4 regions of the Kineococcus lubricus genome follow, and region 1 is predicted to be linked to each of the others. Evidence: riboswitches for the same ligand, from Rfam matches in the RefSeq annotation. Region 1 holds a riboswitch; each other region holds the start of a gene.
What was found. Region 1 has a riboswitch for S-adenosylmethionine ahead of ACRYRX_RS15875 (sulfurtransferase). Riboswitches for the same ligand answer to the same signal wherever they lie in the genome.
Positions count from the first base shown of each region.

Region 2: it holds a riboswitch for S-adenosylmethionine, as region 1 does, so the genes downstream of both, sfnG (dimethylsulfone monooxygenase SfnG) here and ACRYRX_RS15875 (sulfurtransferase) in region 1, are expected to answer to the same signal.
Region 3: it holds a riboswitch for S-adenosylmethionine, as region 1 does, so the genes downstream of both, ACRYRX_RS08095 (MetQ/NlpA family ABC transporter substrate-binding protein) here and ACRYRX_RS15875 (sulfurtransferase) in region 1, are expected to answer to the same signal.
Region 4: it holds a riboswitch for S-adenosylmethionine, as region 1 does, so the genes downstream of both, ACRYRX_RS09405 (TIGR04028 family ABC transporter substrate-binding protein) here and ACRYRX_RS15875 (sulfurtransferase) in region 1, are expected to answer to the same signal.

Region 1 covers NZ_JBJLSK010000020.1:32,033-39,278, reverse strand. Annotated here, with positions in the region: gene ACRYRX_RS15880 (FAD-binding oxidoreductase) at 83-1,456, shown strand; SAM riboswitch class I at 1,514-1,608, shown strand; partial or broken gene ACRYRX_RS15875 (sulfurtransferase) at 1,912-2,007, shown strand; gene ACRYRX_RS15870 (aminotransferase-like domain-containing protein) at 2,004-3,233, shown strand; gene ACRYRX_RS15865 (GNAT family N-acetyltransferase) at 3,230-3,724, shown strand; gene ACRYRX_RS15860 (hypothetical protein) at 3,771-4,292, shown strand; gene ACRYRX_RS15855 (methyltransferase domain-containing protein) at 4,289-4,885, shown strand; gene ACRYRX_RS15850 (ABC transporter substrate-binding protein) at 4,951-5,922, opposite strand; gene ACRYRX_RS15845 (amino acid ABC transporter ATP-binding protein) at 6,008-6,787, opposite strand; gene ACRYRX_RS15840 (amino acid ABC transporter permease) at 6,784-7,246, opposite strand, start outside.
Region 2 covers NZ_JBJLSK010000001.1:209,736-216,981, forward strand. Annotated here, with positions in the region: gene ACRYRX_RS00945 (AAA family ATPase) at 1-1,312, shown strand, start outside; gene idi (isopentenyl-diphosphate Delta-isomerase) at 1,323-1,853, opposite strand; gene ACRYRX_RS00955 (N-acetylmuramoyl-L-alanine amidase) at 1,873-2,652, opposite strand; gene sfnG (dimethylsulfone monooxygenase SfnG) at 2,700-3,845, opposite strand; SAM riboswitch class I at 3,856-3,939, opposite strand; gene ACRYRX_RS00965 (DUF3017 domain-containing protein) at 4,030-4,308, opposite strand; gene purH (bifunctional phosphoribosylaminoimidazolecarboxamide formyltransferase/IMP cyclohydrolase) at 4,345-5,916, opposite strand; gene purN (phosphoribosylglycinamide formyltransferase) at 5,916-6,506, opposite strand; gene ACRYRX_RS00980 (cell division protein PerM) at 6,629-7,246, opposite strand, start outside.
Region 3 covers NZ_JBJLSK010000008.1:102,654-109,899, reverse strand. Annotated here, with positions in the region: gene ACRYRX_RS08105 (methionine ABC transporter permease) at 1-380, opposite strand, end outside; gene ACRYRX_RS08100 (methionine ABC transporter ATP-binding protein) at 380-1,399, opposite strand; gene ACRYRX_RS08095 (MetQ/NlpA family ABC transporter substrate-binding protein) at 1,396-2,346, opposite strand; SAM riboswitch class IV at 2,418-2,528, opposite strand; gene ACRYRX_RS08090 (DUF1737 domain-containing protein) at 2,612-2,824, opposite strand; gene ACRYRX_RS08085 (DUF7711 family protein) at 2,821-3,450, opposite strand; gene ACRYRX_RS08080 (OsmC family protein) at 3,519-4,022, shown strand; gene ACRYRX_RS08075 (purine-cytosine permease family protein) at 4,056-5,510, opposite strand; gene ACRYRX_RS08070 (NtaA/DmoA family FMN-dependent monooxygenase) at 5,507-6,877, opposite strand; gene ACRYRX_RS08065 (adenosine deaminase family protein) at 6,874-7,246, opposite strand, start outside.
Region 4 covers NZ_JBJLSK010000010.1:55,524-62,769, forward strand. Annotated here, with positions in the region: gene ACRYRX_RS09390 (dipeptide ABC transporter ATP-binding protein) at 1-1,013, opposite strand, end outside; gene ACRYRX_RS09395 (ABC transporter permease) at 1,010-1,867, opposite strand; gene ACRYRX_RS09400 (ABC transporter permease) at 1,864-2,799, opposite strand; gene ACRYRX_RS09405 (TIGR04028 family ABC transporter substrate-binding protein) at 2,837-4,489, opposite strand; SAM riboswitch class I at 4,845-4,939, opposite strand; gene ACRYRX_RS09410 (ABC transporter substrate-binding protein) at 5,050-5,982, opposite strand; gene ACRYRX_RS09415 (ABC transporter permease) at 5,979-6,734, opposite strand; gene ACRYRX_RS09420 (ABC transporter permease) at 6,736-7,246, opposite strand, start outside.

The sequences.
Region 1 (7,246 bases):
GGGGTTCGGGGTGTGCGATGGTGACGCCGTCCCCCCGCGCCCCCGTGTCCACCCCGGGTTCGAAGCGAACGGAGTTCCTCCCATGACCACCACCGAACTCGTCCCCACCCTCCTCAGCGGCCCGCTGGCCGAGCTGGACGCCGAGCTCCCCGGCGTCGTGGACCCGGGTTTCGCCGCCCACGAGGTCACCGACCGCTCCCGCCTGGACGCCCCCGCCGGCGTCCTCGCCGTCGTGCGCCCCCGCGACGTCGGGCAGGTCCAGACCGTCCTGCGGTGGGCCACCCGGCACCGCGTCCCGGTCGTCCCGCGCGGGGCGGGCACCGGGTTGTCCGGCGGGGCCGTCGGGGTCACCGGCGGGATCGTGCTGTCCACCGAACGGCTCGACCGGATCCTCGAGATCGCCCCCGCCGACCAGGTCGCCCGGGTGGAACCGGGCGTCCTGGGCGCCGACCTCGACGCCGCCCTGGCCCCCCTGGGCCTGCGGCACGCCCCGGACCCGGCGAGCTGGCGCATCTCCAGCATCGGCGGGAACGTCGCCACCAACGCCGGTGGGCTGCGTTGCGCGAAGTACGGCGTGACCCGGGAGTCGGTGCTGGCCCTGGACGTCGTCCTGGCCGACGGTTCGCTGATCTCGACCGGCCACCGCTCGATCAAGGGCGTCACCGGCCTGGACCTCGTGGGGTTGTTCACCGGGTCCGAGGGGACCCTCGGCGTGGTCGTGGGCATCACGATCCGGTTGCGCCCGCGACCGGTCGACGAGCGGACCCTCGCGACGTGGTTCGACTCGGTCGACGCGGCCGCTCAGGGGTTGCTGGCCCTCACCGCCGGCGCGGCCCGCCCGGCGGTCGTGGAACTCCTCGACGGCCCGACGCTGCGGGACATCGACGCCTTCTCCGGGACGACGCTGGCCGCGCACGGGCAGGCGCTGCTGCTGGTGCAGACCGACGGGCACGGTGCGCTGGCCGAGGCCGAGGAGATCGAGGCGGCGCTGGCCGGCGCCGGGGGCAGGGTGCGCCGGCTCGCCGGTGCGGAGGCGGAGTTCCACTGGGAGTTGCGCCGCAGCGGCCGGGGTCCGCTGGAGGACGTGCTGGCCGTGGGGGAGGACGTCGCGGTCCCGCTGTCCCGGATCGGGGAGTTCCACCGCGAGATCACCAGGATCGCTGCGGCGCACCGGGTCTCGGTGCGGGTCGTCGCGCACGCCGGGGACGGGAACTTCCACCCGCTCCTGCTCGCCGACGACGCCGCCGGCGCCGCCGAGCGCCTCGAGGCCGCCGCGGACGAGGTCGTCGCGACGGCCCTGCGCCTGGGCGGGACCATCAGCGGGGAGCACGGCATCGGCACCGCCAAGCGGCGCTGGCTGGCCGACGAGATCAGCCCGCGGGTGCGGGCCCTGCAGGCCGGCGTCAAGGCCGTCTTCGACCCGCTGGGCCTGCTGAACCCCGGCAAGGCCCTGTGATCCGGGACCCGGGCGGGGATTGACAACCGGCTCGGGGCCACGCGACAGTGATCGGGCAACCCATCAAGAGCGGCTGAGAGACCTGGCTCCGCGACGCCGCAGCAACCCCCCGTGCGAATGGGTGCGGGTGCTTCCGCCGGGAACGATGGAGGATCGATGCAGCACCGCACGTCCCGTGCCGCCCCGTGCCGCTCCGGGGGTCGCTCCCACGCGTGCGGACGGGGCGTGGTGGACCTGCGCCGTCGTTCCAGCACCGCCCGTCGCTGAGGCCCGACCCGGCCTCCCTGCCCACCGAACCCCGGAGCACCCCCATGCCCGTCCCGCCCGACACCGGCGACCCGAAGTTCACCGCCGACGCCCACCCCGACCGCCTCGTCAGCACCGCCCGGCCGGCGCAGGACCTCGACCGCGACGGCCTCGTCGTCGACCGCGACGACACCTCGATCCGCGCCTTCCTGCCGGACGTGCGCGACCACGACGGCAGCAGGACCGAGTGGGGCGACGCCGTCCGCGTCCCCGTCGGCGCCGAGCCGGGGCGGGTGACCGCGTGACCCTCGTCCAGGACGGCGCGGCGCTCGACCCCGAACCGCTCAGCGGCCCCCACCTGCTGTCCCGCCGGGCCCGGGACGTGCTGCCGGCCGTGGGTTTCGGCCCGCGCCCCACCCGCCCGGTCGAGGGGACCATCGGCCTGCACGGGGGCGTCCCCGGTGCCGCGGCCCTGCCGCTGCACGGGCTGTCCCGCGCCTTCGCCGAGGAACTGGCCGACCCGGCCGCCCCGTCGCTGCGCTACTCGGTGCCGCTGGGGTTGCCGGAGCTGCGGGAGTGGATCGCCGGCGACGAGGGCACCGACCCCCAGCGCGTCGCCGTCACCAACGGCGCGCTGCACGCCCTGGCGCTGGTCTTCGACGCGCTCGTGGACCCGGGCGACGTCGTGCTCGTCGAGAACCCCACGTACCCGCTCGTCCTGACCCTGCTGCGGCAGCGCCGCGCCGACACCCGGCCGGTCGCCACCGGGCCCGACGGTCTGGACCTCGACGACCTGGAGTCCCTGCTGCGGGCCGGGCTGCGGCCCAAGCTGCTCTACACGATCCCGGACTTCCAGAACCCCACGGGCACGAGCGCGCCCCCGGCCGCGCGCCGCCGCCTGGTGGACCTGGCCGAGCGGTACGGGTTCCTGCTGCTGTCCGACGACCCCTACCGCAAGCTCCGGTTCGACGGGTCCCCGGCCGAGGACCTGGACCTGGCCTCCGAGCAGGTCCTGCACGTCAACACCTTCTCCAAGACCCTCGGGCCCGGGCTCCGGCTCGGCTGGATCGCGGGGCCGCAGTGGCTGGTCGGGGCCGTGCTGGACGCCCGCCGGGATTCCGACCAGCACACCTCGCTGGTCGTCCAGCGCGCCGTCCACCGCTTCCTGGCCGCGCCCGGCGCGCTGGCCGACGCGTTGCGGCGCAGCCGGTCCGTCCTGCGCGAGCGGCACGACGCGCTGCTGGCCGCGGTGTCGGCGGAACTGCCGGGCGTGGTGGAGGTCCCCCCGGCCGACGGCGGGATCTTCGTGTGGGGCCGCGTGGTCGACCCCGCCGTCGACCTGGAGAGGGCGCTGGAAGCGGCCCGGCAGAACGCCGTCGACTTCCCGCTGGGGCGCTACTTCAGCCCCGTCGGCCCGCACGAGTTCACCGACCGGTTCCGCTGGGGTTTCTCCGACCTCACGCCGCAGGAGCTGCGGGAGGCCGTGCACCGCGTGGCGGTCGCCTTCGCCTCCCCGCTGGCCCGGCGGTGACCGTCCAGGCGCTGCCCGTCGTCACCTGGGTGGCCACGGGCTGGGACGACCCGCGCGTGGCGGGCCTGCGCGGCCTCATGGACGCCGAGGTCGGCCCGCGCTACGCCCGCCCGGGCGCGGGTCCGCGCCCCTCCCCGCCGCCCCCCTCCGCCGCCGAGGTCGAGGTGGCCTGGCTCGCCCTGGCCGGCGGTGAACCGGCCGCGACGGCGAGCCTGCGCCGGCTCGCCGTCGCGGGCGAACCCGTGCGGTGGGAGGTCAAACGCGTCTTCGTCGCCCCCGCGCACCGCCGCCGCGGGCTCGCGGCGCAGGCGCTGCGCCGCGTCGAGGAGTCCGCCCGGGGCGTCGGCGTGGACCGGCTGCTGCTGCAGACCGGCGACCGCCAGCCCGAGGCGATGGCCCTGTACGAGCGCGAGGGCTGGGAACCGGTCCCCGTCTACCCCCCGTACGACCGCGTCGGGCACAGCCGCTGCTACGGCAAGGGCGTCGGGTGACCCCGCGGCGCCCCCGCACCTGCTCCTCCACCGGAAGGCCCGCACCGTGAGCACCCTCGAGAGGCCGTCCGTCCCCGCGTCCCTCCGGGACGACGACTGGTCGCGGCGCAACGGTTTCCTGGAAGGAGGTGTCGAGCGCCCGGTCCGCGGGCTGCTGCCCGCGGGTGCGCTCGACGCCCCGGGACCCATCGCGCTGCGCGCCGACCTGACCGTCGCTGCAGCCGTGGAGCAGGCGGCTGCGGAGGGCGCGCTGGGCCGCACCCCCCTGGCGGTGGTCCTGCCCCGCGCCGGTGCCGCGCGCCCGCACGCGCTGGGCGACGTCGTCGCCGCCACGACGCTGGCCGGCCTGCGCGCCCTCGTGCGCGAGGACCCCGAACGGGCCGGGTCCCCGCTGCGCGAGGTCGCCGACCCGGCGCTGCCGCACGTGGGGGCCGGGCAGAGCGCCGACGAGGCGTGGGCCGCGCTGGGGGAGTTCCCCGCCGCCTGGGTCCTGGTCGACGGCCGCGTCGCCGGCTGGGTCCGGCGCGCCCGGCTGGACCAGGGACGCACCCCCGAGGACGGTCCGTGAGGACCGGCGCCCGGTCCCGCCGGGCCCTGGTCACCGACGTGCTGGGTGGCGTCCTGGCCGGGTCCGGGTCCCCGCCGCTGCGGGTGCTCGACGCGGGCGGGGGTGACGGCCGCGACGCCGTCGACCTCGCCCGGCTGGGCCACGAGGTGACCGTCCTCGACTCCTCCGGGCGGGCGCTGGCCGCCGCGCAGGAGCGCGCCGCGGGAGCCGGTGTCGCGCACCGGGTGCGCACGGTCGACGCGGACCTGGACGACGTCGCCGCCCTCGCCGCGATCACCCACCACCGCGCCGGGGGGTCGGGGTCGTTCGACCTCGTCCTGTGCCACGACGTGCTTCCCGCGCGGGGCACCCTGGCGCAGGTCGTCTCCGACGTCGCCGCGCTGACGTCGTCCGTCCGCGCCGGGGGCGCGATCTCGCTGCTGGCGCCCTCCGGCGCGCCGGCGCGGGCCGGCCTGCTGCGCCTGGACCGCGACCTCGTGCGGGGGGCGCTGCTGGCCGGCGGCTGCGACCTCGTGCCCGTGGGGGAGGACGTGGTCGACGAGGTGAGCGGGACCTCCCACTGGCACCTCGTCGCGCGTCGGCGCGCGGACTGACCCGCGCCCCCCGCGCACGGCGGCCCGCCACCCCGGGAGGGGTGGCGGGCCGCCGTGCGGTGGGCTCAGCTGGTCTTCGGCAGCCCGGGCGGGTTGACCTGCGACGTCGGGACGGCCTCGTTCGCCAGGTTCCACCGTTCCAGCGTCTCGGCGTAGGCGCCGCTCCGGATGACGTGGTTCAGCGCGTCGGCCAGGGCCTGCACCAGACCGTTGTCCTTCTTCGTCGTCGCCGCGATGTCGGCCTGGATCGTGCCGCCGCCGGGGACGGTGCCGACGATCTTCGTGTCGCCGGAAACCAGCGCGTGGTACGCCGCGGTCGGGTTCGGGCCGAAGTTCGCCTCGATCCGGCCCGACTTCAGGGCCAGGTAGGTGTCGGAGGCCTGCTGGTAGTACTGGATGGTCGCCTCCTCCCGGCCGGCGGCCTCGTTCTGCTCGTTCCAGTCCAGCAGGACCTTCTCCTGGTTGGTGCCCGAACCGACCGAGACGGTCCGGCCGGCGACGTCCTCCGGCCCCGCGATCGAGGTGATGCCGGAGTCCTTCGCGACCTCCCAGGCGAGGGTGTCGACGCGGTAGGAGGCGAAGTCGTACTTCTCCTTGCGCTCCTCGGTCACGGTGATGTTCGAGAAACCCACGTCGTACTGCCCGGAGTCCATCGACAGGAACAGGTTCTCCCAGCTGGTGGCCTGGAGGTCCGGTTCCAGCCCGAGGACGCCGGCGACGAGGAGGGCGATGTCGGGTTCGATTCCGATGACGGTCTCGTCGTCGTCGGCGCGGAAGCTCAGCGGCGGGTTGCCGTTGCCGGTGGTGCCGATGACCAGGGTGCCGCGGTCCCTGATCGCCTGGGGCACCTTGGCCGCGATCTCGGGCACCGCCTCGACGGTGACGCGGCCGCTCTGCTCGGGGCTGGTGTCGACCCCCGAGCCGCCGCTGCTGGTGGCGGCGGGGGCCGTCGCGGGGTCGGCGTCGCCCGACGCGCACGCCGACAGCACCAGCGGGGTGGCGGCCAGCGACAGGAGCCAGGTACGTCGGCTGATCACGGGTTTCTCCTCGTGCTCGGGCCTGCCCGGAGCAGGCCGACATCGCGGTCCGGCGGAGCGCCGGACCGTCAGGGGGTGGAGTGGTTCAGAGGACCTTCGCGAGGAACGAGCGGGTGCGCTCGTGCCGCGGGTGGTCGAAGACCTCGGTGGGGGTGCCTTCCTCCAGGACGACGCCCTCGTGCATGAACAGCACGCGGTCGGCGACCTCGCGGGCGAAACCGATCTCGTGGGTGACGACCAGCATGGTCGTGCCGGAGGCGGCGAGGTCCCGGATCACGTCCAGCACCTCACCGACGAGTTCGGGGTCCAGCGCCGACGTCGGTTCGTCGAACAGGACCAGGGAGGGTTTGAGGGCGAGCGCCCGGGCGATCGCCACGCGCTGCTGCTGACCGCCGGACAGCCGGCGGGGGTACTCGCCGGCCTTGTCGGCCAGGCCCACCCGCTCCAGCAGGGCCCGGGCCTCGACCTCGACGTCGGAGCGCCTGCGGCGCTGCGCCGACACCGGGGCCTCCACGACGTTCTCCAGCACCGTCAGGTGCGGGAACAGGTTGAAGTGCTGGAACACGAACCCGATGTTCGACCGCTGGCGCAGCACCTCGCGCTCGTGCAGCTCGCGCAGGTGGTTCCCGGCGCGCTCGTAGCCGATGAGCTCGCCGTTGACCTCGACGACGCCCGCGTCGACCTTCTCGAGGTGGTTGATGGTGCGCAGCAGCGTGGACTTGCCGGAGCCGGACGCGCCGAGCACGACGGTCACGGTCCCGGCGGCCACCGACAGGTCGATGCCGCGCAGGACCTCCAGGGCGCCGAAGCGCTTGTGGACGCCTTCGAGCTTGACGACCGGGCGGTTGAGGGTGGGGGTGCTCATCGAGGAGCCTCCAGACGGCGGGCGCGGGCGGCGCGCACGGAGCGGAACGCCTTCGACAGCGCCGGGTCGCTCTGGGCGCGGGAGCTGCCCCGGCCGTAGTAGCGCTCCACGACCCACTGCACGCCCGACAGGACGGTGGTCAGGACGAAGTACCAGATCGCCGCCACGAGCAGCAGCGGGATGACGCGGCCGGTCCGGTTGTAGACGACCTGCACCTGGTAGAAGAGCTCGGGCAGCGCCATGATGTAGACGACCGAGGTGCCCTTGAGCAGGCCGATGATCTCGTTGCCCGTCGTCGGGACGATGATGCGCAGCGCCTGCGGGAGCTGGATCCGCCAGAACTGCCGGCCCTGCGGGATGCCCAGCGCCGCCGCAGCCTCCCGCTGGCCGGGGTCGATCGCCAGGAAACCCGAGCGGACGATCTCGGCGAAGTACGCGGCCTGGTGCAGGCCCAGACCC
Region 2 (7,246 bases), on a different contig from region 1:
CCGGGCCCGGGAGCGGGAGGAGCGGGTGGCCGCCTTCACCGCCGAGGTGGCGGCGCTCGCCGCGCGCCTGGGCACCCCGTGCGGGGCCGGGCGACCCGAGCAGGTCGAGGTGGCGCTGACGGCGGTGGCGGACCGGCTGCGCCGCAGCCGCGCGGACGAGCGCACCGCGGCGGAGCTGGGACGGCGGGCGCAGGAGGTGGCGGCGGCCACCGCGGCCGAACGGGCCCGGCGGGAGCGGGCGCAGGCGCAGCTGAGCGCCCTCCTGGCCGGCGGCGAGGACCTCCCCGCCCTCGGCGCGCGGGCCGGCGGCAGCCGCGACCTGCTGGCCCTGCGGGACCGCGAACGCGCCGAGGCCGACGACCTGGCGGCGGAGGTCGGTGCCGCCGGGGAGGTGGCGCGGCTCGTCGAGGAGGTCGGCCCGCGCTCCGACGCCGACCTGCGCACCGACGACGAGGAGGCGGCGCTCGCGGACGAGCAGGCCCACGAGGTGTGGGCCCGGGCCCGGCAGGACGTCACCCGGGCCGAGGTGGAGCTGGAACGGCTGACCGCCGGTGCCGACGCCAACGTGCTGGCCGCCCGGCGCGCCGAGGCGCTGGCGGGGCTGCAGGCCGACACCGAGCGCTACGTCGTGGTGGACCTGCAGCGCACCGTGCTGCGCCGGCAGCTGGAGGAGTTCTCCGCCTCGCGCGCCAACCCGCTGCTGGCCGAGGCCGGTGAGGTGCTGACGCGGCTGACCGGGGGGCGCTGGACGGGTCTGGTGGCCCTGGACGACGGCGGGGAGCGGCGGCTGGGGGTGCGCCGGGCGGACGGGGAGCTGCTCGAGGGCGCCGACGGGCTGAGCGAGGGCACCGCGGACCAGGTCTTCCTGGCGTTGCGGCTGGCGGCGGTGGCCGCCCAGCACCGTGCCCTCGTGGCGTCGGGGCAGGGGCCGCTGCCGGTGGTGCTGGACGACGTGCTGATGACCTTCGACGAGACCCGCACGCGGGCGGCGCTGGCGGCGCTGGCCGAACTGGCCCGCGACGTGCAGGTGGTGCTGCTGACCCACCACGCCGACGTCGCCGGGCAGGCCGGGGAGCTGGCCGCCGAGGGGGCGGCGGTGAGCGTCGCGCGGCTGCCCGCCCCGGGGGTGGCCCCGGCCGCCGCGGCCGCGCCCACCGCGGGCGCGGACCGGACCGGGCGCTCCGGCGTCGACCCGCAGCTGGTGCGGGCGTGGGCGCGGGCGCAGGGACGGTCCGTGGCCGACCGCGGCCGGGTGAGCGAGCAGCTGGTCCGGGACTACCTCGACGCCCACGACCTGGGCCGGACGGGCTGAGGTCGGGCGGTCAGAACCCGCGCAGCTGCAGCAGCATCCACGGGCTGAACGGCGCCGGGTCGGCCGCGACCTCGGCCCGCAGCTCGTCCAGCCCGACCCAGCGGAACGCGTCCACCTCGTCGGGGTCCAGGGCCAGGTCCCCGGCCAGCCGCGCCGTGAACACGGGGCAGACCTCGTTCTCGACGGTGCCGTCGTCCATGACGGCGCGGTAGCGGAACGTCGGCAGCAGCGACGCGACGTCCACGACGGGCGCCCCCAGTTCCTGCACCGAACGCCGCACGACCGCGTCGGCCGGTTCCTCCCCCGGGCCGGGGTGCCCGCAGAACGAGTTCGTCCACACCCCGGGCCAGGTGCGCTTCGCGGCGGCGCGGCGGGTCAGCAGCGTGCGGCCCCGCCCGTCGAGGATCCAGCAGGAGAACGCCAGGTGCAGGGGGGTGCTGGTGTGGTGCACGTCGGCTTTCGGCGCGGTCCCGCACGGGGTCCCGTCGTCGGTCAGGAGCACGACGAGTTCCACGGTCGGGTCGGCAGGCGCGAGGGTCACCCCCAGAAGGTAAGCGGTCTCAGGGGCGGTCGCGCGCGAGGAACGCCGACACGCCGTCGGCGATGCCGCGCGCCGCGGTCTGCCGGAACGCGGGGTCGGACAGCAGCGCGGCGTCCTCGGCGTTGCGCATGTTCGCCGACTCCAGCAGCACCGACGGCGTCCGCGCGAGGTTCAGGCCCGCCAGGTCCGAGCGCCGCGTCAGGCCAGGTTCCACCAGGTCCCCGAGGCGGTCGGCCCGGGGCAGGCCGGTGGCGGTCCCGAACGCGGCGAGCAGGTCGCGCGCCGCGACGTCGGAGGCCGCCAGCACCGCCGCGTTGCCGCCGTCGGGGGCCGGGCCCGGTTCGACGACGTGGAAACCGCGGGAGGTGGGCGCGGCTCCGTCGGCGTGGATCGAGACCGCCAGCGCCGCCCCCGCCGCGTTCGCCACCGCGGCCCGGGCGTCCACGCACGGGCCGACGCCGGTGTCCTCGGACCGGGTCAGGACGACCTCGACCCCCCGCGCGCGCAGCAGGTCGGCGGTGCGCAGGGCGACGTCGAAGGCGTAGGCGTGCTCGGGGTACCCGCTGTCCGTGGACGTCCCCGTCGTGCCGCACGGCTTCTCGAAACCCCCCGCCGGGACGGGGACCGCGATCTGCTCCGGGTGCGCGGCGTTGCCCCCGTTGTGGCCGGGGTCGAGGACGACGACGGGGACGGGGGCCGGTCGCGCGGCGGCGCTCACCGGCACCGGGGCCGGCGGGCGGGGCGGGGAGCAGGCGGCGAGGGCGGCCACCAGCACCAGCGGGACCGCGGCACGTCGCACCCGCCCAGGGTGCCACGGGTCCGGCACCGCCCCGCCCGGCGGCCGGTTCAGACGGGGACGGGTGCGGTGGCCGCCGCGACGGCCCCGTCGAGCTCGGCGCCCAGGTCCAGGTCCTCCCCCGCCACCAGCCGGGCCTCCAGCTCGCGCACCCGGGGGATGACGAGTTCCCCGAACGCCTCGACCTCCTCCTTGACGTGCAGGAACCCCAGCAGCAGCAGGTCGACGCCGACCAGCCGGTACGCCAGGACGCGGCGCGCCACCTCGTCGAGGGTCCCGACCAGCCCCGTCCGGAAACCGTCGTTGTACTGGACGAGGTCGCGGAACCCGCTGTCGGCCCACATCCCCTTGCCGTCGCGGGTGGAACCGCCGGCCTCCCGCACCGCGGCGCCGAAACCCTCGACCTTGGCGCGGTCGGCCTTGGCGACGATCTCCTCCAGGACCGCCTCGGCCTGCTCTCGGGTGTCGCGCACCAGCGCGAAGCCGTTCAGCCCGAACCGCACCGACCGGCCGTTCGCGGCGGCCAGCGCGCTGACCTCCCGCACCCCGGCGGCGGCGTCCGCGATCGACTTGCCGTTCATGAAGTACCAGTCCGAGACGCGGCCGGCCATGGCCTGCGCGGCGGTGGAGTTCCCGCCCTGGAACAGTTCCGGCGCGGCCGTGGGCTGCGGGCGGAAGGTGATGTCGGTGGCGTTGAAGAACTCCCCGGACTGGCTGTAGCCGTCCTGGCTCCACACCCCGCGCAGCAGTTCGATGAACTCCTCGGACTGCTTGTACCGGTCGTCGTGCTCGTGCCAGGTCACCCCCAGCTGCGTCGCCTCGTCCTTGAACCAGCCCGACACCACGTTCAGCGCGAGGCGGTTGCCGGTGAGTTCCTGGGTGGTGGCCGCGAACTTCGCCAGGACCCCCGGGTGCCAGAAGAACGGGTGGACCGCGGCGATGACCTTCAGCCGCTCGGTCGCCAGCAGCAGCGCCAGCGAGAACGACGTCGACTCGTGCTGGGCGTCGGCGCCGTAGGAGGCGAGGTACCGCACCTGGGTGAGGGCGTACTCGAACCCGACGCGCTCGGCGGCGCGGGCCACCTCGACGTTGTAGGCGGGGTCGTGGCTGGTGCGCTGCTCGATCGTGGAGACGACCAGCCCGCCGGAGACGTTGGGGACCCAGTAGGCGAACTTCAGGGGCTCGTGCAGGGACATGGCGGGGCGTCCTCCATCGGTCCTGGCGGTAGCACCCCCGCGGGGGTTGCTGCGGCGTCGTCGAGCCAGGTCTCTCAGCCGCTCTGGATGGGATCGGTGCACCCTACCCCGGTGCCCGGCCGGTGCGCAGGGGAACGACGGACGCCCCCTCCCGGTGGGCGGGAGGGGGCGTCCGTCGGGGGGTTCAGACGGGGGTCGGCACGACGCCGGCCAGCACCAGGCACGACACCGCCAGCACCAGGAGGATCGCGACGTCCAGCCCGCGCGAGCGGACCGCGAGCGCTCCCGCGACCCGCACCGGCAGCACCAGCCGCAGGACGGCGGCGACGGCCAGGTCCGCCCCGAGCAGCACCCCGCCCGGGGTCGGGCCGGCCAGCAGCGTCAGCACCAGCGCGACGACGATCCCGCCGACGAGCGTCAGCAGGACGGCGTTGCCCGGGGTGGGGACGCGCTCGGTGGTCACGGTGCCGACGCTACCGGCCGGCGCCACGGGCGGACCTCAGTGCGCGAAGTGGCGCGCGCCGGTGAAGTACATCGTGACGCCGGCCTTCGCGGCGGCCTCGACGACCTCGGCGTCGCGGATGGACCCGCCGGGCTGCACGATCGCGCTGACCCCGGCGTCGATGAGGATCTGCGCGCCGTCGGCGAACGGGAAGAACGCGTCGGACGCGGCGACCGACCCGGTGGCCCGGTCCGCTCCGGCGCGCGCGACGGCCAGCTTGCAGGAGTCGACGCGGTTGACCTGGCCCATGCCGACGCCGACGGACGCGCCGTCCTTGGCGAGCAGGATCGCGTTGGAGCGCACCGAGCGGACCGCGCGCCAGGCGAACTCGAGGTCGGCCAGGACCTCCGGGGTGGCCGCCTCACCGGCCGCGAGCGTCCAGTTCGCGGGGGCGTCGCCCTCGGCGTCGATCGCGTCGAGGTCCTGCACGAGCACGCCGCCGGAGACGGGGCGCCACTCCCGGGCCTGCCGGGAGTAGCCCTCGGGCAGCTGCAGGAGGCGGACGTTCTTCTTGGCCCGCAGGACCTCCAGCGCCTCGGGCTCGAAGCCGGGGGCGATGACGACCTCGGTGAAGACGGGCGCGACCTGCTCGGCCATGGCCGCGGTCACGACGCGGTTGGCCGCGATGACGCCGCCGTAGGCGGAGACGGGGTCGCAGGCGTGGGCCTTGGCGTGGGCGTCGGCGACGTCGGTGCCGGTCGCGATCCCGCACGGGTTGGCGTGCTTGATGACGGCGACGGCGGGCCCGTCGAGGTCGTACGCGGCGCGCAGGGCGGCGTCGGCGTCGACGTAGTTGTTGTACGACATGGCCTTGCCGTGCAGCTGCACGGCCTGCGCGATGCCCGGCGCGGACGTCGGGTCGGCGTAGACGGCGGCCTGCTGGTGCGGGTTCTCGCCGTAGCGCAGGACGGCGGTGCGCTCCAGGGCGACGCCGGTGACGGCGGGCCAGCCCTGGTCGGCCTCGTCGAGCGTCTGCTCGGCGAACCAGGACGCCACCGCGGTGTCGTAGGCGGCGGTGTGCGCGAACGCGGCCGCGGCCAGGCGCTTGCGGGCGGTGAGGTCGAACCCGCCGTCGGCGACGGCGGCGAGCACGTCGGCGTACGCCGCGGGGTCGACGACGACGGCCACGCTGGGGTGGTTCTTCGCGGCGGCGCGGACCATGGAGGGGCCGCCGATGTCGATCTGCTCCACGACGTCGTCGTAGCCGGCGCCGGAGGCGACGGTCGCGGCGAACGGGTAGAGGTTCACGACGACGAGGTCGAAGGGTTCGACGTCGAGCTCGGCGAGCTGGCGGACGTGGTCGGGCAGGCGGCGGTCGGCGAGGATCCCGGCGTGCACCCGCGGGTGCAGGGTCTTGACGCGGCCGTCGAGGCACTCGGGGAACCCGGTGAGCTCCTCGACGGGGGTCACGGGCACGCCCGCGGCGGCGATGCGGGTGGCGGTGGACCCGGTGGAGACGAGGGCGACCCCGGCCGCGTGCAGCCCCTGGGCGAGTTCGGCCAGGCCGGTCTTGTCGTAGACGCTGATCAGCGCGCGCTTCACGGGGACCTTCGTGCCCTGGGGGTCCATCAGCGGGGTGCCGTCCTCTCGGGGTGGGGGGTCGCGCGGGCCAGTCGCCCGACGACGCCGACGAGCAGTTCGCGCTCGCGGGTCTTGATGCGCTCGTGCAGCGAGGCCTCGTCGTCGTCGTCCAGGACGCGCACGGCGGCCTGGTCGAGGATCGGGCCGGTGTCGACGCCGGCGTCGACGAGGTGCACGGTGCAGCCGGTGACCTTCACGCCGTGGGCCAGGGCGTCGCGGACGCCGTGGGCCCCGGGGAAGGAGGGCAGGAGCGCGGGGTGGGTGTTGATCATCCGGCCGCCGAAGGCCTCGACCACCGGGGCGCCGAGGATGCGCATGAACCCGGCGAGGACGACGAGGTCGGGGGCGCGGCGGGCGACCTCGGCGGCGAGCGCGGCGTCCCAGGCGGGGCGGTCGACGAAGTCGGCGGGGCTGACGGTGAAGGTCTCGATCCCGGCGGCGGCGGCCCGCTCCAGCGCGGTCACCCCCGGCTTGTCGGAACCGACGGCGACGATCCGCCACGCCGGGTCGTCGGCGTCGAGGAGGGCCTGGAGGGTCGAACCGGATCCGGAGGCGAGGACGACCACACGTACGGGCACGTGGGCAGACTCTAGCCGCCGGGGCGGTCCGGCCCGAAACCCCTGGCCCGGGTGGACGGGACCGCGGCGCCGACCGGGGGTCCCCGCGGCGGGGTGGCGGTGGGGTGGGGCGGGGTGGCCGCTCAGGGGGTGGGGCGGTCGTCGCCGAGGAGCTTGCGCGGGGTCCGGGGGGCGCCGCCGGGGGCGCCGGGCAGGTCGATCACCAGTTCCGCCCCGCGCCAGGCGCGCCAGCCCCGGCCCAGCAGCACCGCGAGGACGGCGCCCGCGGCGACCTCGCCCGCGACGACGACCCCGGTCAGCAGCGCGTCGGGGCCGACCTCGCCGAGGCGGCCGTGCCCCAGGGCGCCCGACGCCAGGGCGCACAGCAGCGCGACCCCGGCCCCGGTCAGCGCGCCGTGGACCAGCGCGGCGGCGCAGCGGTGCAGCAGCCCCTCCACCCGGGGGCCGCGGCGGGCGGCCAGCACCCACGCGAGCGCTCCGACGAGGACGGGCAGCGCGACGGCCGCCCACGCCAGCGCCGGCGTGGCCCCGGGTGCGGGCAGCGCGCCCAGGACGGGGACGGTCGGCAGCACGTCCAGCGACGTCCCGCCGGGGGCCACGGAGGTCCCGGTGCCCACGGCGAAACCGGTCCCGCTCGTCCAGGCCACCCCCCACACGGCGAGCGTGGGCAGCAGCAGCGCCTGGGCGAGGGTGAGCAGCGCCCCGCCGACCACGCCCGGGCTCAGCGCCTCGTGCAGCGC
Region 3 (7,246 bases), on a different contig from region 1:
GCCGCCTCCACGACCCCCGGGTCGACGTTCACCAGGGACTGCTCCACGATGCGGGACACCGCGAACGCCGCCGCCAGCGAGATCGCGAACGTCACCGCGGTCGTCCCGATCGTCGTGCCCACCGCCGCGATCTGCAGCGGGGTGATGGCGGCCAGGAAGATGACGAACGGGATGGGCCGCACCACGTTCACGACGAACCCCAGCAACCCGAACACGACCTTGCTGCCGAACAGGTTGCCCGGCCGCGTCGCGTACAGCGCCACCCCCAGGACGAGCCCGAGGACCCCCGAGCAGATCAGCGACACGACCGCCATGAGCAGCGTCTGCCAGATCGCGTCCCGGAAGACGTCGACGGTCTCCAGGAAACCGGTGAAGTCCATCAGGCCTCCTCGTCGGCGTGGATCCCGGCGGCCCGCAACGCCTCCAGCGCGGCGTCGACACCCCCGGTGAGTTCGTACGTCAGCGACCCCGTCCGGCGCTCGCGGATCTCCGAGACCCCGCCGTAGACGAGTTCGGCGGTCGTCCCGGTGTCCCGGAAGGCCGCGTCGACGCGCTGCTGCAGACCCGGCTCGTCGGTGATGCGCACGCTCACGAGCCGGCCCGGGTGGTGGGTGCGCAACCTCGCCAGGGTGTCCGCGGACGGCCGGTCGTGGGTGGCGCTGCGGACGAACCGCTGCGCGGCGGGGGTCCGCGGGTCGGAGAACACGTCGTAGGTGTCCCCGACCTCCACGACCCGCCCGTTCTCCATGACCGCGACCCGGTCGGCGATCTGCCGCACGGCCTCCATCTCGTGGGTGATGACGACGATCGTCACCCCGAGCTCGGCGTTGACGCGCCGCAGCAGCGACAGGACCTCGGTGGTGGTCTCGGGGTCCAGCGCGCTCGTGGCCTCGTCGGCCAGCAGCAGCGGCGGGTTCGTCGCCAGCGCGCGGGCGATGCCGACCCGCTGCTTCTGGCCGCCGGACAACTGCTCGGGGTAGGCGTGGGCGCGGTCGAGCAGGCCCACGAAGTCGAGCAGCTCGGCGGTGCGCCGGTCCCGCTCGGCCTTCGCCACGCCCGCCACCTTCAGCGGGTACGCCACGTTCCCGGCGACCGTCCGGGACCGGAACAGGTTGAACTGCTGGAAGATCATCCCGATCTTCGACCGGGCCGCGCGCAGTTCACCCTCGGACAGCCTCGTGAGGTCCTGACCGGCGACGACGACGCTGCCCGAGGTCGGTCTCTCCAGCGCGTTGAGCAGCCGGACGAGCGTGGACTTCCCGGCGCCGGAGTACCCGATGACCGCGAGGACCTCGCCCTGCTCGACCTGGAGGGAAACGGCGTCGACCGCCGCGACGGAGGACCCGTCGCGGCGGTCGAAGCGCTTGCTGACGTCGGTCAGCGTGATGAGGGCGGTCACTTGGCCGAGGCGGCCTTCGCGTCGGCTTCGACCTCCGCGGTCTCCGCCTGCAGGTCGGCGGCGGGCACGTCGCGGACGATCGCGCTCGGGTTGTCCTGCAGGAACACCTCCTGCACGGCCGGGTCGTGCCACAGCGCCGCCAGGTCCAGGTACGTCTGGTTGCCGGTGTCGGCCTTGCGGGCGGTGAAGATGTTGACGTAGGGCGCCGCCGCGGGGGAGGTGGCGTCGTCGTCGACGATGACGGAGTCCTCGGACAGCTTCGCCGCGGTGGCGAAGTTGTTGTTGACGATCGCGGCGGCCACGGAACCGGACTGCAGCGCGCTGGCGGTCTGGTCGGCGGCGACGGTGACGACCTCCACCTTGGAGGACTCGATGTCGTTCGTGGTGGAGAACGGGGTGCCGCCGTCCTTCAGCGTCACCAGGCCGGCCTGCTGCAGGACGAGCAGACCGCGCGCCTCGTTGATGGCGTCGTTGGGGATGGCGACCTTCGCGTCGGCGGGCAGTTCCTCGACGGACCCCGCGGTGAGGGAGTACAGCGGCAGCGGGTAGACGGCGGTCGCGCCGATGGGCTGCAGGTCGTCGTCGGCGGTCGCGTTGTAGTTCGCGAGGTACTGGATGTGCTGGAACTGGTTGAGGTCCAGCTCACCCTGCGACAGCGCCGGGTTGGGCAGCGTGTAGTCGGAGAAGTTGACCAGCTCGACGTCGACGTTGAACCGGGACTTCGCCAGTTCGCTGTACGTCGTCCAGTACGGCAGCGACTTGTCGGCGACACCGATCTTCACGGTCTTCGCCTCGCCGGCTCCGGCGGCGCTGGTGCTGGTGGAGTCGTCCCGGTTGCCCAGGACGAGGGCCACGACCACCACGGCGATGACGACGACGGCGGCGATGACGGCGTACAGCACGCCGCGGCGCTTGGGCTTGTCGGGCAGGGAGGGGGCAGTGGACACGGGGACACTCCGGGAGGTCGTACGGGCGGGCGCGCGGCTCGCAGGGCTCCCGTGATCGACCGGCGTCCGGCGATCCGCGCTTGCCGGACGGGTCCGTCCGGCCAGGTCCTCACCTGGGGCACCCCGCCGCGGAGGAGGGTTGCCGGACAGCAAGCCAGGGCTTACCGCTGTCACTCATGACCTGCCCCGAGCTTAACACCGGCTGTCCGACAGCGTGGACGGTTCCCGCCGGTCCGCCCCCGGCCGCGAGCGCCCCGGCCGGACCTCAGGCGCGCGCGGGGGGCAGGGCGTGGGGGAGGACGACGGCCTGCGCGGCGACGGTGACGCCCCCGGTCGTGGTCACCGACGGGCTGCCGTGCAGGACGTACCCGTCGGCCAGCGCCGCGCTCACCTTCTCGCAGAACGAGCGGTCGTCGGTGCCGGTCAGCAGCCGGTAGGCGAGCTTCTGCGGGACGTCCTCGGGGGTGGGGTCGCTCATGCGCCGAGGCTAGCCGGGCCCAGCCCGTCCCGGGCGGCGCGCAGGTCCAGGTACCCCAGGGCCGCGTCGGCCAGCGCGTCGGCCCGCCGCGCGGGAGCCCCCGGCGCCCAGCGCTTCTCGTCGTACGCGCGCGCCGCGCGGCCCAGCGCCCCCAGGCTGACCGCGAGCTCGCGGTCCAGCCGCCCGGCGAGCTCGGCGGGCGTGGGCGGCTCCGGGCGCAGCAACTCGCCGTCGCCGGCCCGCAGCTGCCCCAGGACCTCGTGGTCGGTGCCGTCCCCGACCGTCCAGAACAGCACCGGCCGCTCGACCAGGTGGTTCCACACCGGCGCCTGCGCGGACCGGAACGTCAGGGTCACCGGCCGGGTCGCCAGCCCGGAGGCGGCCAGCCAGTGCCCGGCGGCCGGCGGCTGGGTCAGGTGCGCGCAGTCGGCCTCGTCGGCGTTCGTCACCAGGGCCACCCGCACCGCCCCGGCGTCGTCGAGCACGTCCCGCCGCGGCCCCAGCAGGGCGCCGAACACCCACGCCTGCTCCACCCGCAACCGCACGATCCCGGCCGGCTGACGGCTCACGTGCGCGCAGCGGTCGGCGACCTCCTCCAGCGTCCGCACCGCGGTGGTCCACTTCACACCGGCCAGTGTGGCCGACCCCGGCGGGAGGTTGCGGGCCGGGCCGTGGCCGGGCCTAAGCTTCGCCGGTGGATTCGACCGAGCTCAGAGCCCTGCAGAAGCCGTTGAAGGACTCCTACCGGGAGGACCCCGCCAAGGCGCTGGTCCCGGCCCGGGCGGTGGCCGTCCTGGACGGGCAGTCCATCGGCGTCTCGGTCGACGGCTTCGCCGGGACGACCCGCGCCGGGCTGCACCCCGCCGCCGGCGGCGACGGCACCGAGGCCTGCTCGGCCGACATGCTCTGCGAGGCCGTGGCGGCCTGCGCCGGGGTGACGCTGCGCAGCGTGGCGACGGCCATGGGCGTCGAGCTGCGCAACGCCTCCGTGGCCGTGGACGCGCACTGGGACGCCCGCGGCACCCTCGGGGTCTCCCGGGAGGTCCCGATCGGGATCACCGACGTCACCATCACCTTCGACTTCACCTCCGACGCCGACGAGGCGACGGAGGCGAAGATGGTCTCCCTCGCCGAGCGGTACTGCGTCATCGCGCAGACGCTGCAGGTCCCGCCGAAGGTCACCGTCCAGCGGGCCTGACCCCCGCGCGGCCGGTGCGCGGCGGCGGGGGCCTCAGCGGCTCTCCTGCCGCCGCACCGCCGGCCGGCCGAACACCGCGACGACGGCGAAGCCGATCGCGAAGGCCAGCAGGACCCCGAGGTTCGCGTAGGCCCAGGCGCCCTCGCGGCCCCCGATCGGGCCCAGCAGGTAGCCCTGCCAGGTCAGCCAGCTCGCGTTCTGGTTGGTCACCAGGCCCCAGCCCACCACGGTGGCCGCGACCATCGTCGCCACCGGCAGCGCGCGCACCGAGCCGTAGCGGCCCCCGGCGTCGAGCAGCTCGGCCTCGGCGTACCCGCGGCGCCGGGTCGCCAGGTCGGCCAGGAAGATCCCCGCCCACGCCGCGATCGGCACGCCCAGGGTGATGAGGAACCCCTGGAACGGGGTGAGGAAGTCGGCGGAGAAGAACGCGATGTAGGTGGCGCCGGCGACCATGAGGGCGCCGTCGACGAGCACCGCCACGGGGCGGGGGACGCGCAGGCCCACGTTGAGCAGCGCCAGCCCCGAGGAGTAGATGTCCATGACGGCGCCGCCGACCAGGCCCAGGACGGCCACCACGACGAACGGCACGAGGAACCACGTCGGCAGGATCGTCGTCAGCGCCCCCACGGGGTCCTTGCCGACGAGCGCGCCCAGGTCGGGGTCCGAGCCCACGACGAGGGCGCCGAACACCAGCAGCACCGCCGGCCCGATCGAGCTGCCCAGGGTCGTCCAGAGCACCACCCCGCCGCTGGAGGCCTCCCGCGGCAGGTAGCGGGAGTAGTCGGCCGCGGCGTTGGCCCAGCCCAGGCCGAACCCGGTCATGACCATGGTGAAGGCGCCGACCACGGCCGCGGTGCCGCCGGCGGGGATCGCCCCCACCACCGCCAGGTCGACGGAGTGGGCGGCGAAGGCGATGTACGCCACCGTCAGGACCGCCGTCACGACCGTGATCCAGCGCTGCATCCGCATGATGACGCCGAACCCCAGGGTGCCGCCCAGGACGATCAGCGCCACGACCACGACGAGGGCCACGAGCTTCGTCCCCGTCCCGCCGCCGGCGCCGAGCCGGTCCAGGACGGTGGCCGTGGCCAGCACCGCGACGGCCGCCAGGGACGTCTCCCAGCCCAGGGTCAGCAGCCACGACACCAGCGACGGCAGCCGGTTGCCGTGGACCCCGAACGCGGCCCGCGACAACGTCATCGTCGGCGCCGACCCGCGCTTGCCGGCGATCGCGACGAGCCCCACGACCACGTAGGACGCCACGACGCCCGCGACCGAGACGAACGTCGCCTGCCAGAACGAGATGCCGAACCCGAGGACGAAGGAGCCGTAGCTGACGGCCAGCACCGAGACGTTGGCGGCGAACCACGGCCAGAACAGGTCCCGCGGCCGGCCGTGCCGCTCGTCCTCGGCGACGGCGTTGACGCCGTTGAGCTCGACGCCGACACCCCCGACCCGGGTCCGGGACCTCGTGGGGACCTCGCTCACGGCTGCTCCTCGTGGGCCGGGCGGAACCGGGCCGCCGGGTGGTCGGCGGGCAGCCTCGCGCGGCCCGCGCCGAAGATTTTCTCTCGCAGGGTAGAGCCTGCCGCACGGCCGTCCGGTCCGTCGACGAGCCCGCGCCGGCGCAGCTCGGGGACGACCTGCTCGCAGAACTCCCGGTAGGAGCCCGGGACGACGAACGGGGTGAGGTTGACCCCGTCGACCCCGGTGCGCTCCACGAGGGCCTGCAGGTCGTCGGCGACGTCCACCGCGGACCCGGCCAGGACGAACTCGCGCATCCCGAAGCGCAGGAAGTCCGCCGTGGCCCGCGCGACCGTCTCGCCCCGGTACCGCTCGACCTGGGTGCGCCCGCCCTCGGTCCGCAGGTCCGAGAAGCTGCCCGCGGGGTCCAGCGCGGTCAGGTCGATCCCGGTCATCGCCGCGTAGTAGGCGCGGGCGGCCTCGGGGTCCACCCACGACAGGTACTCCTCGAGCCGGGCGCGGGCGTGGGCGCGGTCGCGGCCCAGGACGACGCTCAGGCCCGCCAGGGTGCGCACCGACCCCGGGGCCCGCCCGTGCGCCGCCGCGCGGGCGTGCACGTCCCGCACCTGCCGGTGCAGCGACGCCGCGTCGCGGCCCTGCAGGAAGACGACCTCGGCGTGGGTGGCCGCGAACTCCCGGCCTCGGTCGCTGGCCCCGGCCTGGAAGATGACCGGGGTGCGCTGCGGGGAGGGCTCGACCTTGAAGTACCCGTGCGAGGAGAACCACCGCCCCTCGTGGTGGACCTCGTGCACCCGGCGGGGGTCGGCGTAGCGGCGGGCGGCCTTGTCGGCGAGCACCGCACCGTCCTCCCAGCTGCCCTCGAACAACCGGTAGCTGAGTTCGAGGTGCTCGTCGGCGACGTCGTACCGCACGTCGTGCGGCGGCAGCGCGTCCCGGCCGTGCAGGTCGCTGACCACCGGCGAGGACGTGGTGACGACGTTCCAGCCGATCCGCCCCCCGGTCAGGTGGTCCAGCGTCGCGAACCGCCGCGCGTTGGGGTAGGGGCCCTCGAAGGTCGTCGAGGCCGTCACCGCGAAACCCAGCCGGTCGGTGACGGCGGCCATGGCCGGGACCAGCAGCAGCGGGTCGTTCGTCGGCATCTCGACGGCCTGCTCGAACGTCACGTCCGGGACGGCGCCGTCCAGCACCGGGTACCCGGGGGAGTCGGCCAGGAACAGCAGGTCGAAACCCCCGTCCTCCAGGAGCCGGGCCAGGCCCGTCCAGTGCGCGAGGTCGGTGTACCGCGACGACTCCTGCTCCGGGTGCGCCCACAACCCCTGGCTGGTGAGGTTCGGGCCGTTGATCTCGAACGCCGACAGCAGCAGGCTCACGGGGCGCCCAGCCAGTCCGCCAGCCCCCGCCCCAGGCGCTGCCGGGTCGCGCTGCTCATGCCCTCCACCCGCAACCCGTGACCGGCCAGGGCCGCGAGCTCGGTGTCGGGCAGCCCCCACACGTCGCGGGCCACCGCGTACTGGTCGCTCACGCTGCGCCCGAACCACAACTGGTCGTCGGCGTTGAGGGTGACGCCCACCCCGGCGCGGTGCAGGACCGGCGCCGGGTGCGAGGCCAGGTCGGCGACCACGCCGAGCGCCACGTTGGACACCGGCGCCACGTCCAGCACGATCCCGGCCTCGACCAGGCGCTGGACGAACCGCGGTTCCTCCACGGACCGGACGCCGTGGGAGATGCGGGTGGCGCCC
Region 4 (7,246 bases), on a different contig from region 1:
CCGGCCGTGGGCCGCCCGAACCCCGCGAGGGCCCGCCCGGTGGTGGTCTTGCCGGAGCCGGACTCCCCCACGATGGCGTGGGTGGTGCCCCGGGCGACGGTGAAGGAGACGTCGTCGACGGCCACCAGGGGGCCGGTCCCGCGCCGGCGGAACTCCTGGCGCAGCCCCTCGACCCGCACGAGCGGTGGTCCCGCCGCGGGGGCGGCGGGGGTGCGGTCGACGACGCGGGTCAGGGAGGGCGCGTCGGCCAGCAGCGCCCGCGTGTAGTCCGCGCGCGGGCGGGCCAGCACGTCGGCCGTGGCGCCGGACTCCTCGACGGTCCCGCGGCGCAGGACGACGACCGCGTCGGAGCGTTCGGCGGCCACCGCGAGGTCGTGGGTGATGAGCAGGACGCCGGTGCCGGTGGCCGCGCGCAGCTCGTCCAGCAGGTCCAGGACGGTGGCCTGGACGGTGACGTCGAGGGCGCTGGTGGGTTCGTCGGCGATGAGCAGGTCGGGTTCGAGGGCGAGGGCGGCGGCGATGAGGACGCGCTGGCGCATGCCGCCGGACAGCTCGTGCGGGTGCTGCCGGGCCCGCCGGGCGGGGTCGTCGATGCCGACGCGCTCGAGCAGGTCCAGGACGCGGGCGCGGGTGGCCCGCCGGTCGCGCGCGCCGTGGATGCGCAACCCCGCGGCCACGCTGGCGCCGATGGTCGCGACGGGGTTCAGGGAGTTCCCGGGGTCCTGCGGGACCAGGCCGATCCGGCGCCCGCGCACCGCCCGCAGCTCCCGCTCGGACAGGGCCAGCAGGTCCTGCCCGCGCAGGTCGACCCGGCCGCCGGTGACCCGGCCGTTGCCGGCGAGCAGGCCGATGACGGCCTGCGCGACGCTGGACTTGCCCGACCCGGACTCCCCCACCAGGGCGGTGACGCGGCCGGGTTCGACGTCGAGGGACACCCCGTCGACGGCGCGGACCGCGCCGCGGCCGGTGGTGTACTCGATGCGCAGGTCGCGCACGTTCAGCAGGGGGTTCACGCCACGCTCCCGCGGATCGACTGGCTGAGGCGGTTGGTGGCCAGGACGACGGCCACGACCACGACCCCGGGCAGGACGGTCAGCCACCAGGCGGTGGCGACGTAGTTGCGGCCCTCGGCGATGAGCAGGCCCCACTCCGGGGTGGGCGGCGGGGCGCCGTAGCCGAGGAAGCCGAGGGTGGAGATCTGCAGGACGGCCGAGCCGAACTGCAGCGCGGCCAGCGCCACGACGGGGGTCAGGGAGTTCGGCAGGACGTGCCGGCGCAGCACCGAGCCGAAGGTGCCGCCGGAGCCGTAGGCGGCCTCCACGTACTCGCTGACGCGCACCCGCACGACCTCGGCGCGGGCCAGGCGGGCGAAGACGGCGATGGAGGTGACGCCCACGGCGACGGCGGCGTTGGTGGTGCCGAAGCCGAGCAGGATGACGACGCTGAGGGACAGCAGCAGGCCGGGGACGGCGAGCAGGACGTCGACCAGGCGCATGAGGACGTCGTCGACCGCGCCGCCCAGCGACCCGGCCAGGACGCCGGTCAGGGTGCCGACGGCGAAGCCGACGGCGACGGCCACGACGGCGCCGAGGATCGAGTGCGAGGCCCCGTGGACGACGCGGGTGAACAGGTCCCGCCCGGTGGCGTCGGTGCCGAACCAGTGCTCGGCGCTGGGGGCCTGCAGCGACGGGGCCACCGTCGCGGTGGGGCTGCCGGGGGCGAAGACGCCCGGGACCAGCGCCCAGGCCAGGGCGAGCAGGACGACGGCGGCGGGGACCAGGACCCCCGCCGGGACCCGGCGCCGTCGCCGGCGCGGGGCGTCCGGGGCCGGCACGGGCGGGGTGGGTGGGGTGGTCGTGGCGCTCATCGGGCTCCTCCGGTGCGCAGCCGCGCGTCGAGCACGGGGTAGAGCAGGTCGACGACGAGGTTGATCACCACGTAGGCCACCGTGGACAGGACCACGACGGCCAGCAGGACGGGGGTGTCGCGGTTGGCGACGGCCTGGGCGGTGAGCTGCCCGATCCCGGCGCGGCCGAAGACAGCCTCGGTGACCACGGCGCCGCCGACGAGCTCGCCGAACAGCAGCCCGGCCATCGTCAGCGCGGGCAGGACGGCGTTGCGGCTGACGTCGTGCCACAGCAGCCAGCCGGTGCCGGCGCCGCGGGCGCGCACCACGGGGACGAACGGCATCCGGACGACGTCGTCGACGCTGCGCATCAGCACCTGCGCCAGCGGCGCCGCGATGGGCACCGCGATGGTGAGGACGGGCAGCACCAGCGCCTCGACGGGGCCGGCGCCGATGACGGGCACCAGCCCCAGGCGGAAGGACAGGACCTGGATGAGCAGGATCCCGATCCAGAACACCGGCAGCGACACGAACAGCGGCGGCAGGTTGCGGAACGCCCGGCGCAGCCAGCGGCCGCGGCCGTGGGTGGCGACGACGGCGATGACCACGGCCAGGACCACGGCCAGGGCCAGGCCCAGCGCGGCCAGCACCAGGGTCGAGGGCAGGGCGGCGGCCAGGAGGGTGGAGACCGCGGCCCCGCTCTGCACCGAGTACCCCAGGTCCCCGCCGAGGAAGGCCCACGCGGACTCGGCGAACCGCACGGGCAGGGGCCGGTCGGCCCCGTAGGCGGCGCGGATGTCGGCCAGCTGCTCGGGGGACAACCCCAGTTCGGGGCTGCCGAAGCGGGCCAGGACGGCGTCGCCGGGCAGCGCGGCGAGCAGGACGTAGGTCAGCGCGTAGGCCAGGACCAGGACGACGACGGCCTGGCCGGCGCGCCGCAGCACGTACGTCACCGCCGTCCTCCCGGTGCGCCGGCCGGGGACGGGGTGCTCACCGGTTCAGCCACGTGGCGTGGAACAGGGGCCGGCCCACCGACTCGGTCGCGAAACCCTGCACGTCGGAGCGGAAGCCGAACACCTGCGGTTCCTCGAACAGCGGGACGACGTAGGCCTGCTCGGCCAGCCGGCGCTGCGCGGCCTCGGAGGCGGCCTGACGCGCGTCGGTGGTGGGTTCGGAGGCGATGTCGTTCAGCAGGGCGTCGAGCTCGGGGTCGCCGAGGGACCCGTCGGTGGTGTCCAGGTTCAGCAGGGTGTTGCGGTTCCTGGAGAAGAACTGCGACTTCAGGACGTCGTAGTCGGCCCGCCCGACCATGGAGTGGTAGACCTGCACGGTCTCGGGGTCCAGGGAGGCGGCGGTCTGGGCGGCCTGGTCGCCGGGGAACAGGTCGACGCGGATCCCGAGGTCGGCCAGCTGCTCCTGGACCAGGGTGACGACCTCCTTGGAGCGCGGTTGCGGCAGGGCCTCGTTGAACGTGATCGCCAGCGGGACGCCGTCCTTCGCGCGGACGCCGTCGGCGCCCACCGTCCAGCCGGCCCCGTCGAGCAGCCGCGCCGCCGCGGCCGGGTCGTGCCGGTACTCCTCCGAGGTGTCGACGTACCCGAGCGCCGACTTCGCCAGGACGCCGGTGGCCAGCACGTAGCTGTCGCTGAACAGGGTGTCGATGACGGCCTGCCGGTCGATGCCGGCGACGATCGCCTGCCGGACGGCGAGGTCCTGCAGCTGCGGGGTCCGGAACCGGAAGCTGAACCCGTTGTTGACGCCGTTGGTGGCGGCGGCCAGCAGCGCCAGTCCGTCGGCGCTGAACTGCGCCTCGTCCGGCGCCTCGATCTGGCGGGCGAGGTCGGCCTGGCCGGCGACGACGGTGCCGACGCGGACGCTGTCCTCCCCGGCGACGACGACGTCGATGCCGTCGAGGTACGCCCGGCCCTGGTGGGGCCGCGACGGCGGCGCCCAGGCGTAGTCCTCGCGCGCCACGAGGGAGATCCGGGTGCCGACCTCCTCCGAGTCGACCACGAACGGCCCGGAGCCGATGACGGTCGCGGCGCTGCCGGGCCCGAAGCCCTCGCTGTCCTGCGCCAGGGTGGACGTGGCGAGCAGACCGGAGTTGATGGTCGACACGGCCTGCGCGAAACCCGGTGCGGGAGCGGTGAAGTGGAACCGGACGGTGCGTTCGTCGACGACCTCGCCGCGGTCGTAGTTGTTGATGGCCTCCGACACCGTCAGGGCCCGGGCGGGGTCGCCCTTGCCGAAGAGGTCGAGGTTGGCGACCACGTTGGCCGCGTCCAGCGGGGACCCGTCGGAGTAGGTGACGCCCTCGCGCAGCGTGAAGGTGTACTGGGTGGCGTCGGCGTTCACCTCCGGCAGCGCGACCGCGATCCACGGTTCGAGCTCGAGGGTCTGCGGGTTCTGCCACAGCAACCGGTCGGTGATGTTGTTGACGATCCCCCCGTTGGGGTAGAACCCCGCGGCGGGCGGGTACAGCGTGGTCCACGTCTGCGGTTCGAGGTAGGTGAGCTTGCCGCCGGTCTTGGGCTCCCCCACCGGTTCCTGCTCACCCGCGGATCCCGAGGAGCAGCCGGCGAGCATCCCGCCGAGGGCGGCGGCGGCTGCGGCGGCGAGGGTGGTGCGGCGACGGACGAGCATGGCGGGCTCCAACGGTGGGGCGCCCGGTCTCCTGGCGCGCAGGACCGGGTCGGCGGTGGGGTTCGTGAGGGGCGGGCGGGGACCGGGGGGTGGTCACCGCGCGCGGGTGCGTGCGAGGCGGTTCGGCTGCCGCGCAGCCCACCTCACCGGCGCCCCGGGCAGGGCTGCGCCGTGCCGTCGGGTCGTGCCCCGCGGGGACGGCGGACGGGCCGGGCGGACGGTCGTCCGCCCCGGCCCCGGGTCAGCGCCGGTGAGCGTGGGGGGTCAGGAACAGAACGTGGCGCCGCAGCGGCAGTAGTCGATGTGACGGCGGCGCGAGGCGAAGAAGCCCCGGGCGCAACTGCTCGACAACGTTCCTCCATCGGTTCTGGCGGAAGCACCCACGCCCGCTCGCGCGGAGGGTTGCTGCGGAGTCACGGAGCCAGATCTCTCAGCCGCTCTGGATGGGTGTGCGCGGGCCACACTGCCCGACGCGTTCGCCGCGTGTCAACACCCGCCGGCCCCACCGGGGGGTGCGGGGGTCGCGGGCCGGACGCGCCGTCCGGCCCGCGACGGGCGGCTCAGACGAGCCCGTTGGCCGTCAGGAAGTCCTTCGCCACGGCGGCGACGTCCTTCTTGTCCACCTGGACCTGCGCGAGGTACTGGGTGAGGTTCTCGGTCGTGAGCTTGGCCGAGAACGCGTTGAGCGCGTCGGTGATCGTCTGGTCGTTCTTCGACGACCGGATGAGGGGCAGGACGTTCTGGGCCAGGAACAGGTTCTTCGGGTCCTCCAGCACGACGAACCCGTTCGTCGTGATGGCGGAGTCGGTGGTGAAGATGTTCGCGACCTGGATGGTGCCGTCCTTGAGGGCGCCGACGGTGAGCGGGCCACCGGGGTCCAGCGGCTTGAACTCCTTGAACTCCACGCCGTACAGCTCCTTGAGCCCCTCCAGGCCCTGGTAGCGCTCCTGGAACTCCGGGCCGCCGCCGGCGACGAGGTCCTTCGCGACCGGGGCGAGGTCGGCGATCGAGGTCAGGCGGTACTGGGTGGCGGTGGCCTCGGTGACCGACAGCGAGTCCTTGTCCTCCGCGGCGGACTGCTCGAGCACCTCGGTGCCCTCGGGCAGCACCTGCTTCAGCGCCTCCAGCACCTGCTCGGGGGTGGAGACCCCCTCGGGGGCGCCGCCCTCGGACAGCGCGGCGAGCAGCGCCCCGTTGTACTCGGGGATGAGGTCGATCGAGCCGTCGTCGAGGGCCTTGAGGTACAGCTCGCGCGCACCGATGTTCGGCTTGCGCTGCACCTCGACGCCCTCGGCCTCCAAGACCTGCGCGTACATCTCCATGAGCAGTTCGCTCTCGGGGAAGTTCGCCGAGCCGACGATGACGGCGGAGGTGGCGGTGGAGTCCCCCGAGCCGGCGTCGGAGGCCAGCGGGTCGTCGCCGCCGCCGCACGCAGCCAGCCCCGCCGTGAGGGAGCCCACGAGGGCCAGACCGAGCAGGTTCCTGCGGTTCATGACGTGCCTTTCGACGTTCCTGCGCTGACGAGTTCGGGTTCCGGGCTCGCCCCGGACTCTCCCACGGATCGCGTGCCCCGTGCGCGCCGCAGGCCCCGGCCGGTCAGGCCGGGTGAGACGGCGTACCGCTGGACCAGGCCCAGCAGCAGGTCCAGCGCGATCGCCAGGACGGCGACGACGACGGCCCCGGCGACCATGCGGCCGTAGTCGTTGAGGGCCAGGCCGTCGATGAGCAGGCGGCCCAGCCCGGACAGCCCGACGTAGGCGGCGACCGTCGCGGTCGCCACGACCTGCAGGACGGCGGCGCGGATGCCGCCGAACACGACGGGCAGGGCGATCGGGAGCTCGACGCGGAACAGGACCTGCGCCGAGCTCATCCCCATCCCCCGGGCCGCGTCCACGGCGTTCGGGTCGACCGCGCGCAACCCCGCGTACGTGGACGTGAGGATCGGCGGGATCACGAGCACGACGAGGGCGATGAGCACCGGGGTGAAACCCAGCCCCATGAGGACCACGAGCAGGCTCAGCAGACCCAGCGTCGGCAGCGAGCGCCCGGCGTTCCCGGCGTTGATGGCCAGGAACGACCCCTTGCCGGTGTGCCCGATGAGCAGCCCGACGGGGAACGCGATGAGGAAACCCACGAGCACCGAGATCGCGGTGTAGCCCAGGTGGGCGACGATCAGGTGCGGGATGGTCCCCGGGCTCGACCAGGCCCAGTGGGCCGCGTCGAGCAGGTACGGCGCGTCGTCCACGTCAGGCCCCCTTCACGGCGCGGGTCCAGGGCGTCACGGCCCGCTGGAACCCGACGATGAGCAGGTCGGCGACCGCGGCCAGGGCGATCGACAGCACGATCCCCACGATGATCGGCGCGGTGTAGTCCAGCTGGAAACCCCGGGTGAACAGCGCCCCGAGGCCACCGACGCCGAGCAGCGCGCCGACGCTGACGAGGGAGATGTTCGACACCGCCGCGACCCGGGCCCCGGCCAGGATCACCGGTGCGGCCAGCGGCAGCTCGACCTCCAGCAGCCGGCGGGTCCGCTGGTAGCCCATGGCGGTCGCGGCCTCGGTGAGCGCGGGGTCCACCGAGCGCAGGCCGTCGGCGACGGTGCGGGCCATGAGGGCCACGGTGTAGAGCGCGAGCGCCACGACGATGTTCACGGGGGACAGGATCTTCGTGCCCAGCACGTACGGCAGGGCGACGAACACGGCCAGCGACGGGATCGAGTAGATGAGCCCGGAGACGTTGAGCAGGGGGTGGTACAGC